Regions from separate parts of the Roseibium sp. R5 genome, predicted to be linked through region 3. Evidence: predicted binding sites of a transcription regulator. Region 3 holds the regulator's gene; each other region holds the start of a gene.

Region 1 (4,025 bases), 110 kb from region 3:
TGATCACTTTGCGGCTGATGGGCTTCCAGCGCGGTCGCCACATTGCCAGATGCCGTAAACTCTTCCAGCGCGGCGACAAGATCAACATCATGCCGTGGCAGATCGTGATATTGCGAAATCCGGTTCGGATCGACCCGGCCGCGGGTCGCATCAAGCACATAGGTTAGCGCGGCTGCACTCAGCTCCATTTCAAACTGCATGACCGCCGCATCAAGGTCATCCCCGTCCAGCGAGGCGGTTGCCGGCAGGGCCACGACATAATCTGCCGGGTTGAGGCCATAAGCGGCAGCGTTTCTCAAAGCACGGCGCATTTGCGCAGCCTTGGCCGTCGGTTTGCCATCTTTGACCCAAAGAAAATCCGGGTACTCCCGGTAAAACGCGATCAGCGCATCGCCGACTTCCGGCAACACCGTCAGCTTGATGTCTTTCAGTGCCGGGCGGGCTTCATCGAAGGGGGTCAAAACAACAGGTGTGGACGTGCTGATGTCAGCATCATTGATGGACGCTGCGTTGCCGTCGGCCGTGGACGGCGTGACTTCCGCGGTTTTCTTTTCCGACAAAGGCGCAAGCGAGACGGCTTTGAAGGTGTCCGGCTTGTAAGTCAGATACCGCGGGGCAGACACACGAACCTTGGTCGCTTTCTTGCGGCGCTGCTCCTGAAGTTCTCGCTGACGCTGGCGTTGCTGGGCTTCAGGATTGAAAAGGCGCTGGAAAAAGCCTTGGGCTTCGGCATCAGCAACCGGCAGCGCGGTGAAACCCGTTGCCAGAACGCTCGCCATCAAGCCTGCCTTGAGGCCGGCGCCAATTTTTTGTCCGAAAGACAGTTTGTAGCCGGAGGCCGGTTTGCCGTGTGCCATCATGCTCGTTCGCATTGTCAAAACCTGTATTTCAAATTGTCCAACACAAACCAGGAGCGCCCAAGACCCTGGTCATTGTTCCTGCCTCGTTGGTCATCCGGTCGCTGCTCTTGGGAATATGAGCAGTCCATGATCACCCGCACGGTCTTCAAGCCGACCCTTTCGGGAATCCGGCGTGGACCGCAATTTCGTGTCATTTTAGAGAAGAATACTACACCAAGCCCATACGTAAGGTTAAGTGCGTAGGTAAGGTGCGGGTTTCCAATTCACGTCAGTGTGACGTATTTGCACGTCTCCGCCTGGCGTGCCGGCATCCCGACACACGCCAGACGCGAAATTTCATGACTTAAAACGGTATTTCATCATCCATTGGGCCGGAGCCACCGCCGGACGGTCCACCGAATCCGCCGCCAGAAGATCCACCGCCGTAACCGCCGCCGCCGCCGAAGCTGCCGCCACCGCCACCGGAAGACCCGCCGCCAAATCCGCCGCCGCCCTGGTCATTGCCGTAGTCCGGCAATCCGCCGGGCTGACCGCCGCCTTCGCCGCGTCCGTCAAGCATCGTCAGATTGGAGTTGAACCCTTGCAGCACGACTTCGGTCGAATACCGGTCCTGCCCGGATTGGTCCTGCCATTTACGGGTTTGCAGCTGCCCTTCCAGGTAGACCTTGGAGCCTTTGCGAAGATAGTTTTCCGCCACCTTGCATAGGCCTTCATTGAAGATGACCACACGGTGCCATTCGGTTTTTTCGCGGCGCTCGCCGGAATTGCGGTCCCGCCAGGATTCGGATGTTGCAATCCGCAGATTGGCAATCGGCCGGCCATCCTGGGTGCGCCGGATTTCCGGATCCGCTCCAAGGTTCCCAACCAAAATGACTTTGTTGACACTTCCCGCCATACTCAGCTCCTGTTTGTCTTTTTGCTTCCGGCCCAGCTTTTTTGGCAGCAGCACGGTTTGACGCCCTGACGCGGCGCAGCTTTGTTGGGCCACACCCTAACGATCTCCTCGCTTGATCGCCGCCACTTTTTCCGCATGCCCCCCATTTTCCACAATGTTGAGCACTTACCGGTTCCCGAATGCACCGCATCTGCACACTTGCCAAAGCTTCGATAGAACCAGGGCAATCCAGCCGCGCCAGATCCCATTTCGCAAATTGGTCTGCATTCGGCATATATGTACTTGTTTTGTTCTTATCAGTTTCGTATCCTTGGCGCAATTTCCGCAGGCCCCTTTTTGGTCTCCTGGTGACCTTCAACAGCATTTTCCGCAAATGCCCATCTGGAAGCCCAACTGGAAACTGCTATATCGGGTCCGAGTGGCCCGCCCTGCCCGCTTAGCCGGACCAAATTCATTCATGAGCCCAGATTGGGCGGCCTGCACAAGACCAGAAAGACACGTAATATGACGACGCCGAAGGCCCCTGACACCGACAGCTGGAAGAACGACCCAACCAAGGTGCTCAGCGTCCGCGGTGCCCGTGAACACAATCTGAAAAACGTCGATCTCGATCTGCCACGCAACAAGTTGATCGTGATGACCGGATTGTCGGGCTCGGGCAAGTCTTCCCTTGCCTTCGATACGATCTATGCAGAAGGCCAGAGGCGTTATGTGGAAAGCCTGAGCGCTTACGCCCGTCAGTTTCTGGAAATGATGCAAAAGCCGGACGTCGACCAGATAGATGGTCTGTCCCCGGCGATCTCCATTGAACAGAAGACTACCTCCCGCAACCCGCGCTCCACCGTCGGCACGGTCACCGAGATCTACGACTACATGCGTCTCCTGTTCGCCCGTGTCGGGATCCCCTACTCACCGGCGACCGGCCTGCCGATTGAAAGCCAGACCGTCAGTCAGATGGTGGACCGGATCATGGATCTGGACGAAGGCAGCCGACTCTATCTGCTCGCGCCGATGGTTCGCGGCCGCAAAGGGGAATACCGCAAGGAACTTGCGGAGCTGATGAAAAAAGGCTTTCAACGGGTCAAGATTGACGGCACCTTCTACGAGATTTCCGAGGCTCCTGCGCTGGACAAGAAATTCAAGCACGACATCGACGTTGTCGTGGACCGGATTGTCGTGCGCGATGATATCGCGGGCCGTTTGGCCGATTCCCTTGAAACAGCGCTGAAACTTGCTGACGGGATTGCCATTGCAGAGTTTGCGGGCGAAACGGAAGAAAACGGTGATCCGAAGCGGATGATCTTCTCCGAAAAATTCGCATGCCCGGTTTCCGGCTTCACAATCCCGGAAATCGAGCCGCGCCTCTTTTCGTTCAACAACCCGTTTGGTGCCTGCCCCACCTGCGACGGCCTCGGCACAACGCTTGCCTTTGAAGAAGACCTCGTTGTCCCGGATCACACCTTGTCTTTGCGGGAAGGCGCGGTTTTGCCATGGGCGAAGACCGGATCAACTTCGCCTTATTACACGCAGACCCTGGAGGCCCTGTGCCGGCACTATGATGTGTCGATGGCAACGCCCTGGAAGGACCTTGGCCCTGAAGTTCAGGACGCCGTTTTGCATGGCACGGGGAAAACAGCGATTGAGTTCGTCTATGACGATGGTGTGCGTAGTTACCGGACGGAAAAACCGTTCGAGGGCGTCATCGGCAACATTGAACGGCGCTGGCGGGAAACGGAATCGACCTGGGTGCGCGAAGAACTGGCTCGCTTTCAATCGGATCACGCCTGCCCCTCGTGTCAGGGTTTCCGTCTGAAACCGGAGGCCCTGGCCGTCAAGATCGCAGACCGGCACATCGGCCACATCACCGAACTTTCGATCCGGGAAGCCGCACTCTGGTTCGACGCGCTGCCTGAAAAACTCAACGACAAGCAGACCGAGATTGCCGGGCGTATTTTGAAAGAGATCCGCGAACGGCTCAAATTTCTGAACGATGTCGGCCTTGAGTACCTTTCAATGGCCCGGTCCTCCGGCACCTTGTCCGGCGGTGAAAGCCAGCGCATTCGTCTCGCCTCGCAGATCGGCTCCGGCCTTACTGGCGTCCTTTACGTTCTCGATGAACCCTCCATCGGGCTCCATCAGCGCGACAACGCCCGTCTGCTGGAGACGCTCCGTCACCTCAGGGATCTCGGCAATACGGTCATTGTGGTCGAGCATGACGAGGATGCCGTTTTGACCGCTGACTATGTGGTTGATGTCGGCCCCGGCGCCGG
Region 2 (4,025 bases), 2.6 Mb from region 3:
CGCCTGATCAAGCCGGAGGATGAGGTCTGCACCAAAACGGTTGGTGAGCGGTGCGCGCGGCCGGTCATACAACTGACCAATGGTTTTCAGGCCAACCTGGTTCAGGCCGGAGACAGCTTTAGAAGGTACCCGAAGAGCTGCAAGGGGCAAGGGGGCAAGGGCTTGCCGTTCTTGGCTGTCCGCCAAAACACCGCCGGAACCGAAGCGGGCGAGCGCCCAGGCCGCCCCTGCGCTTCCAGCGATCGCACCGGCAACGCAAAACCCCTGCCGGTGAAGCCGTTCCAAGGCATCTTTCAAAAGAGCTTCCTCTCCTTTGAAAAGGTGCGCGCAGCCCGTGATGTCGAGAAACAGCCCGTCCTTGCCGTCGAGCGCCACCAAAGGCGTGTAGCGGGCGCACCAGTCCGCGACAGCGCCCAGCAAGGCAGCGTCCTTTTCCGGATCGGCGTCTTCACACAAAAGATGCGGGATCCGGGCCCGCGCATCGGCTTCCGCCTCGCCGAGACGCAAGCCGCAGGCCCTTGCGGTTTCATTCAAGGCGACAATCCGGCGGACGCCCCGGATTTTTTCCAAAACGGCGAGCGGCGGTTCAGCCTGCCGGGCGGAGGGTGTGGAGCTGACCCGCAGCCGGCGCAGGATCCGGTCGCAGGGAAGATCCGCGATCCAGAGCGAGAGGATGCGCTGGTGCGGCAAATGTTTGTCTCGCATGGTCCCACTCCACGGTCAGGCGGCCGGGACGGCCCTCCCGGTTCCGCGTCAGGTCGATGTGCCATGCTGGCGCTCCCAGGCCCGCATGGGGTGCTTTTTCCAAGAACTCCGGAGCCTTTGAGGCGGCCGGAGAAATCTGCCAGCGGGTGACGGCTGCGGTCGGTTCCTGTGCTGCTCCATGACGGAGCAAGATGACCGGGACCGTGCTGCGGCTGGCCCGCAGGGAAATACGGCGGCTTGCCGTGAGATCCACGAGACGTTCCCCGCCCTGGATTTCGCCGGCAACGGCGGCAAGGGCACTGCAGGACGCGCCTTCCTCAAGGCACCACAGAACGTCTTCCAGCTTTCTCGCCCGCACCACGATCAGCCGGGCCGGATCAATGCCGAAGTCCAGCAGCCCGGCGCCATGAAGCCGGCCGGATTCCTGAGTGGCCCGGATATCCTGGACCACCAGAACCGGCCCGGACCTTATGGCCAGAAGCCGTGCAAGAAGCGCAAGGCCGAAGCCACTGAGTGCCCCGGCATTGCGGCTTTCGGAGCTGACCACCTCATGCAAGGCCCCCAATTTCAGTCCGCTGCCCGATAAGCTGTTGCCGGGCTGAAACAGCCGGTCGAGAGTCTCCAGTCCCAATGGACACCGGGCGGTGAGGTTATCTGGTCCGCCCTTTCCGGGCGGTTCAGCTTCGAAACCCTCAGCCTGCGTCTTGCCGTCCGCCGGACGGTCTTTCAAAAAACTGTCCGGCCCCTGCGGGTTGGCGGCGGTCGCAGGGGCCGGACCAAACTGCGTCTTAAAGGGGAGGCGACCCTCAAGATCCGCAATGCGGCGACGCAGCTCGGCAAGAGATGTGCTATGTTCGGATGCGGCGGACATTGTGCACGTTGATTCCAATCACGCTGGTTTTTGTTCTCTATTTGTTCTTATTGATTCCGGAGAACGGTCAGAGAGTCAAGCAGCTTTTTGAAAAGCCGTGCGTGTCCTTTGACCTAGCGTTAGTTTTCAGCGCCTTGTGTTGTCCTGAAGGTCCGGAAACACGCAAGTTAGTGACGCAGCATTGTCGAGTGGTGAGTGATCCTGAAATGCGGTCACCAAAGAACGCGTATTCCGGACAGATGGTTCCTTTGGGGTACAATGCGCAGACCTCTGCGGGCTTCTTCCGAGATAAACGGCAAGAATCCGCATGACAACGGCCTGAAAATCCTGTATACGCCCGCCCAAGTTGGATGAATGCGTGTCTTCCGGCAGGAAGCCTTGTGTTCTGGGCGATGCTTTTACCGGGCACCGAACTCCATAAAATCCGGCGGATATGCAACATGGCCCAAAGCTGGTGAACCCGTTCTTGGCACCTTTGATCCCAAGGACGCTCTGACCGCTTTGTAATTGAAAAGGGAAACATGCCATGAATATCATCGAGCAGCTGAACGCTGAAGAAATGGCGAAAATCGAAGCTCAGCGTAAGCTTCCTGAATTTTCTCCGGGCGACACCGTCCGCGTTCTGGTGAAGGTCACCGAAGGCAACCGGACCCGTACACAGGCTTATGAAGGCGTATGCATTGCGCGTTCTGGCGGCGGCATCAACGAAAGCTTCACCGTCCGCAAGATTTCCTACGGCGAAGGCGTTGAGCGTGTGTTCCCGATTTACTCTCCGATGCTGGAAGGCGTAGAGGTTGTCCGCCGCGGTAAAGTCCGCCGTGCGAAGCTCTACTACCTGCGCGACCGCCGCGGTAAGTCTGCCCGTATCACCGAGAACACTAACGCCCGCTCCAAGCGTCTCAACGAAGACGCCCGCGCGGAAGCTGCTGCTGCAAAGGCAGCCAAGGCTGAAGCCAAAAAGGCCGAAGCAGAAGCAGCTGCTGCAGAGACCGCTGCCGAATAAGCAGCTCTCAAGACCCGTTTCGCAAGGCGGCTTCTGGAGTGATCCAGGAGCCGTTTTGTTGTTTTGGAGCCATGGGGCGGTTTGTTGCGTGGTGTTTCTTTGTCTAGACCAGCTTGATGCCGGAAAGGCAGACGGTGTCTGGCGCTGATAAAGACCAGAAATCCGCAGCCTTCCTTGACTCTCTTTCCTCTTTCCGGCATAAGCCCGCGGACTCCATATGAGTGACTGACATTTCAATCCGCCGACCGGGACCCGCAAAGGTATAAAGAGCGCCCGGAGGTTCCCACCCGACAGCGCGATGCGCCCTCGGGTGTCAAACTGCTTTGCGCCCTCGCATTCGGTTGGATTTCAATGATGGTTCCCCATATGGTTCGGGAGATTTCCCGAAACGAATTGAGCCAAGGACCCTTTGATGTTTGAAAGCCTGTCCGATCGACTAAGCGGTATTTTCGACAAGCTCACCGGCCGCGGTGCGCTGTCGGAAAACGACGTCAATGAAGCGCTGCGCGAAATTCGCCGCGCGCTGATCGAGGCCGACGTCGCCCTGCCGATCGTTCGTTCTTTCACCGACAAGGTCCGTCACCGTGCCGTTGGCGCGGAGGTCGTAAAATCCGTCACCCCAGGCCAGATGGTGGTGAAGATTGTTCACGACCAGCTTGTCGAAATGCTCGGTGAAGAAGGTCAACCGATCGACCTGAACGCACCGGCGCCGGTCGCGATCATGATGGTCGGCCTTCAAGGTTCCGGTAAGACCACCACCACGGCCAAGATTGCCCGCCGTTTCACCCAGCGCGACAAGCGCAAGGTGTTGATGGCCTCGCTCGACACCCGCCGTCCGGCCGCGCAAGAGCAGCTGAAAATCCTGGGTGAGCAAAACGACGTCGACACCCTGCCGATCATCGAAGGCCAGGGCCCGGTCGAGATTGCCAACCGGGCCATGTCTGCAGCCAAGCTCGGCGGCTATGACGTGGTTCTCCTCGACACCGCCGGCCGGATCCACATCGACGAGCCGCTGATGGTGGAAATGGCCGAGGTTAAGGCCGCCGCCAATCCGCATGAAATCATTCTTGTTGCCGACAGTTTGACCGGTCAGGACGCCGTCAATCTGGCCCAAAACTTTGACGAGCGCGTTGGCATCACCGGTATTGCTCTGACCCGTATGGACGGTGACGGGCGCGGCGGTGCGGCCCTGTCCATGCAGGCGGTCACCGGCAAGCCGGTTAAACTGATCGGTACGGGTGAAAAGTCCGACGCACTGGAAGACTTTCACCCGAAACGGATCGCCGACCGGATCCTCGGCATGGGCGACATTGTTTCGCTCGTCGAGAAGGCAGCCGAAGCTATTGATGCGGAACAAGCCGCAAAAATGGCGAAGAAGATGCAGAAGGGTCATTTCGATCTGGAAGATCTCGCCGAGCAGCTCAAGCAGATGGAAAAGCTGGGCGG
Region 3 (4,025 bases):
CAAATACGTGATGTCAGACGCCCAAACCTGGTTCGGCCGCTCCACCCGCAATCCCTTCAACAGATATGGCCAGATCTTGTGTCCCTTGGCCGGCCTGCTTGTATTGGGCTTCTGGTAGATCGGCATCAGACCCATAAGCCGCATCAGCCGCCGGATCCGCTTTTCGTTCACCGGATGGCCTTCGTTCTTCAAGTGCCAGGTCATCTGACGGACGCCGAAAAACGGCGTCTCAAGGAACTGCTCGTCGATCTCGCGCATCAGCGCGAGGTTCATCTCGCTCTCGCCCTTCGGCGTGTAATAGAAAGACGAGCGCGAGATCGACAGCAGAGAACACTGCTTGCCGACCGACAGTTCGGGATGTCCCAGCTCGATCATGCCGCGCCTCACTTCACGCCCCAAGGCTTGAGCTTTCTGGACAAAAAATCGTTGGCGACGGCCAGCTCCCCGATCTTGGCGTGCAGCTCCTTCACCTGGTCCTCGTCAATCTCCGGCTTTCGTTTGCCGCCACGTTCAAACACGTCCGAGGCGCCTTCCAGCAGGGCACGCTTCCATTGATGGATCATGGTCGGATGAACCCCGAAGCGGCTCGCCAGTTCCGATACCGTCTCTTCGCCCTTCAACGCTGCCAGGGCGACTTTCGCCTTGAACTCCGGCGAGTGCTGCTTGCGTTTCGACATCTCTGATCTCCTTGTTCTCGAAGACCAGCAGACAACAAATCGTAGCTTACGTCAGTGTCCTAATTTCGGGAGGTAGCTCACTCCTTCGAAAAATCGTCGGGGCTTCCAAACATATTTGGAACGGCCACATCATATGAAATGTATTTGATTTGCCCCTGATGATCAGCGGCGAAGCGTGAAAACGACCGCGCCTGAATAATAGGAAATGCATCAACAGTGAATGGTTCTTCAGGCCCTTTATCTGAGAGATATCGAGCAAGTGATGCCAGAATAGGTACAGGCTGGCCAACATCTGCTGGACGGTTTTCGAACGCAACTTTCTGCCCGTCATCATGATGACGGGGGTCGATGAGTATAAGTGATGCTTGCCAAGAATCGTGTTTAGTTGGCGCCAACCCTTCCCACGGAGCGGTCCGCTCCTTTACTTCTTTGTCGCGGGCGATCCAACCGGTTATCAAAAAGTCCGGCAATCCTGTTTTGCCACTGTCTTCTGGCACGAAAAAGAAATCATTGCTTCGATGATCAAAAGTGAATTGCTTGGAAAAAACGTCCCGAAGCCACTATTCCCTACTAAATTCTGTACCATCTACCTTTCTGCGTTCAAATGCATCCTTTTGCCGCCCCGCCTTTAGCGATAGACGGAATAAAACAACTTCATAAAGACCTCCAACACGCCTCGAGCGCATTGGAGCAGAACAACACTAAAAAGTGTAGCAGATATTTGCGGTTGAGCTGGTAATGCCGTCATAACCAATTGTAGCACCTTACACCAAATTTGAGAATCATGTTTTGTTCACACATGTCTCAAGGGATTACATTCCCTAACAGCTACAGCAGAACAGTAAGAGAACGTTTACCCTTGCAGAACACAATGAGAACAGGTAGAATGTTCTCGATTTGTACTGAGCGATTCTCAGGCGAAACCAAACTCAGGGCGAGGAACCGCAGTATGCTGACGCGCAAGCAGTACGAACTGCTCATGTTCATTCACGAGAGACTGAAGGAAACGGGGGTTCCGCCGTCTTTCGATGAAATGAAAGATGCCCTGGATCTCCGCTCAAAATCCGGCATTCACCGACTGATAACCGCCCTGGAAGAACGCGGCTTCATACGCCGGCTTCCCAACAGAGCCCGCGCCATGGAAGTGGTCCGCTTGCCGGATTCAATCGCGCCGGGCCTGGGTGCGCCGCGTCCAAGGGGGAGCTTCTCGCCAGAGGTGATTGAAGGATCGCTCGGCAAACCGGCGCCAGCCCCTGCCCCCGCGCCAGAACCTGATGCAGCATCGACGGAAATACCGGTCATGGGCCGGATTGCGGCCGGTGTTCCGATCGAGGCAATCCAGACCCACAGCCACTCCATCAGCGTCCCGCCAGAACTCCTTGGCAAGGGTGAGCATTACGCTCTGGAAGTGCGCGGGGACTCAATGATTGAGGCCGGCATTTTGGACGGCGACACCGTCTTGATCCGCCGAACAGAAAGCGCGGACAGCGGCGACATCGTCGTGGCCCTTGTGGACGATGAGGAAGCGACACTCAAACGGCTGCGTAAAAAAGGCGCGTCGATCGCGCTTGAGGCCGCCAACCCCGCCTACGAGACGCGTATTTTCGGACCGGGCCGTGTCCGTGTGCAAGGGAAACTTGTTTCCCTGTTCCGCCGATACTGAAGCTTCGAGACTGGCAGGCATTTTCAAGAGTTGCCTGCTACTGCGGGTTTGTAGGTACTACCATCAGCTCTAGTCAGCAGATGCGCGCAAGCTTGAGCGTGTGACTGTGCCTTGCTTGTGCCACGGCCGCGGAGGCGTTGGCTTGGCGTATTTGACTGATTTTATTTGCGTTTGGCAAACAGCTGCGCTGGGAGCTCTGGTCCGTGCGGGTGTGGTTTGCGGCTGCGTTATCGGCGGCAACACCTCACTCTTTCTTTGAACTGCAGATTCTATTCTCACCCCGTTTTCGATCATCTGGTCTTTTGTTGAGGTGCCTGTTCGACACGCCTGGTCCAGCCAGATGGAAATGGCACCGCGCGCCTTTCTGATATCCTGGTCGAAAACGGCTACGTTGCAGGTTTCTGGCGCGATCATATCGGTCACGATCATATCTGCCTTTTGACAATCATAAAAAAGGGCATTCCGGGTCTTCGGTAGGGCGATGGTGATTGGAATCCGCTCCTCACCAACTTCTGCCCTTGCTGCGAACGCCTGGACAACACAGCCTAAAGGGTCACAAGCGCGCTGATCGTCTTTCATCTTGTGCGATTTAATCGTCTCGACCGAAACTCCCTCCCCTTCGAACCAAGTCTCAGTGGCAAAAGAACTTCTGGCGTTGGATAACGCTAAGGTCCCGTCGATATCCCGGGCAGCCAATTGAGACCCTGCTGCCGGAATATAGACATCCGGCGGGCGCGATATTACCGCGAGCGCAATTCCGGCAGGTGCGAGACCCAAACCGATCATCCGGAAACGGCCCGGGGCGAGCAGCAGGCCAAAGAAACCGGCCAATAAAACAGCGGCAGACAGTCCGGTCAGACTTCCCATTCGGCCGAAGTCAGGCGCGATCTGTTCTGTGAACTCCGCTATCTGGATCAGCACCGCCAGACCAGCGCTCATGACCTTGAGCGGGATTGCCGCCAAACCGAACGGCATCAGGACCAGTGCCACCACGCCCATTGGCATCACGATGATCGAAAAGACCGGCATGCCCAGCATGTTGCCGACCAGTCCGAAGGGCGCGATCCGGGAAAAGTGGTATGCACCGACAATGCCGGTTGCGATCCCGGCGACGAGGGCCGTCACGAACAAACCGGTGGCCCATTTTAGTGCGCCGGACAATAACCAAGAGAGCCCGTTTGCTGATGAGACAAGCAACCTTCTTCTCTTTTGATGCGACCGCCAAAGATCATAAACGGCGACCAGTGCGATCACGGCCGCAAACGACATCTGAAAACCTGGATAAAACAGGCGCTCCGGCGCGAGTAGAAGCAAGAACAGGCCGGCGATTGCGACCGATCGCAGCGTCAAACCCCGGCGTCCGGTCATGATCCCCAAAAAAACCAACGCAATCATAATGAAGGATCTTTGCGTGGCGACTGAAGCCCCGGACAGGAGAAGATAAAAAACTGCCGCGACAAGGGCGAGAACGGCTGAAACCTTGTGGATCGGCCAGCGCAACGCAAGGCCTGGGATAAGTGCTAGGGCGCCAAGACACACAGCATAAGCACCGCCTGCAAAGAGCGCCATATGCAGGCCAGAAATTGCCAGAATATGTGCCAGGCCGGCAGCCCGAAGGCTCTCTTCGGTCTTCTCATCAATACTGCTGCGATCGCCCACCAAGAGTGCAACCGCAAGAGCCGTTT

What was found. The regulator LexA, encoded in region 3, represses DNA repair genes until DNA is damaged. The targets are predictions, from matches to a motif close to TGTTCNNNNTGTGTTCNG.
Region 1: the regulator LexA is predicted to act here: its motif matches at 2,033-2,050, upstream of uvrA (excinuclease ABC subunit UvrA).
Region 2: the regulator LexA is predicted to act here: its motif matches at 1,608-1,625, upstream of AC0J4F_RS05915 (ImuA family protein).

Annotation. Positions count from the first base shown of each region.
Region 1 covers NZ_CM146910.1:3,816,599-3,820,623, forward strand. Annotated here, with positions in the region: gene AC0J4F_RS17850 (L,D-transpeptidase scaffold domain-containing protein) at 1-872, opposite strand, end outside; gene AC0J4F_RS17855 (single-stranded DNA-binding protein) at 1,204-1,755, opposite strand; gene uvrA (excinuclease ABC subunit UvrA) at 2,260-4,025, shown strand, end outside.
Region 2 covers NZ_CM146910.1:1,294,557-1,298,581, forward strand. Annotated here, with positions in the region: gene AC0J4F_RS05910 (Y-family DNA polymerase) at 1-705, opposite strand, end outside; gene AC0J4F_RS05915 (ImuA family protein) at 587-1,576, opposite strand; gene rplS (50S ribosomal protein L19) at 2,103-2,579, shown strand; gene ffh (signal recognition particle protein) at 2,992-4,025, shown strand, end outside.
Region 3 covers NZ_CM146910.1:3,928,128-3,932,152, forward strand. Annotated here, with positions in the region: one part of gene AC0J4F_RS18355 (IS3 family transposase) at 1-386, opposite strand, end outside; one part of gene AC0J4F_RS18355 (IS3 family transposase) at 386-677, opposite strand; gene AC0J4F_RS18360 (hypothetical protein) at 755-1,174, opposite strand; gene lexA (transcriptional repressor LexA) at 1,627-2,340, shown strand; gene AC0J4F_RS18370 (ComEC/Rec2 family competence protein) at 2,410-4,025, opposite strand, start outside.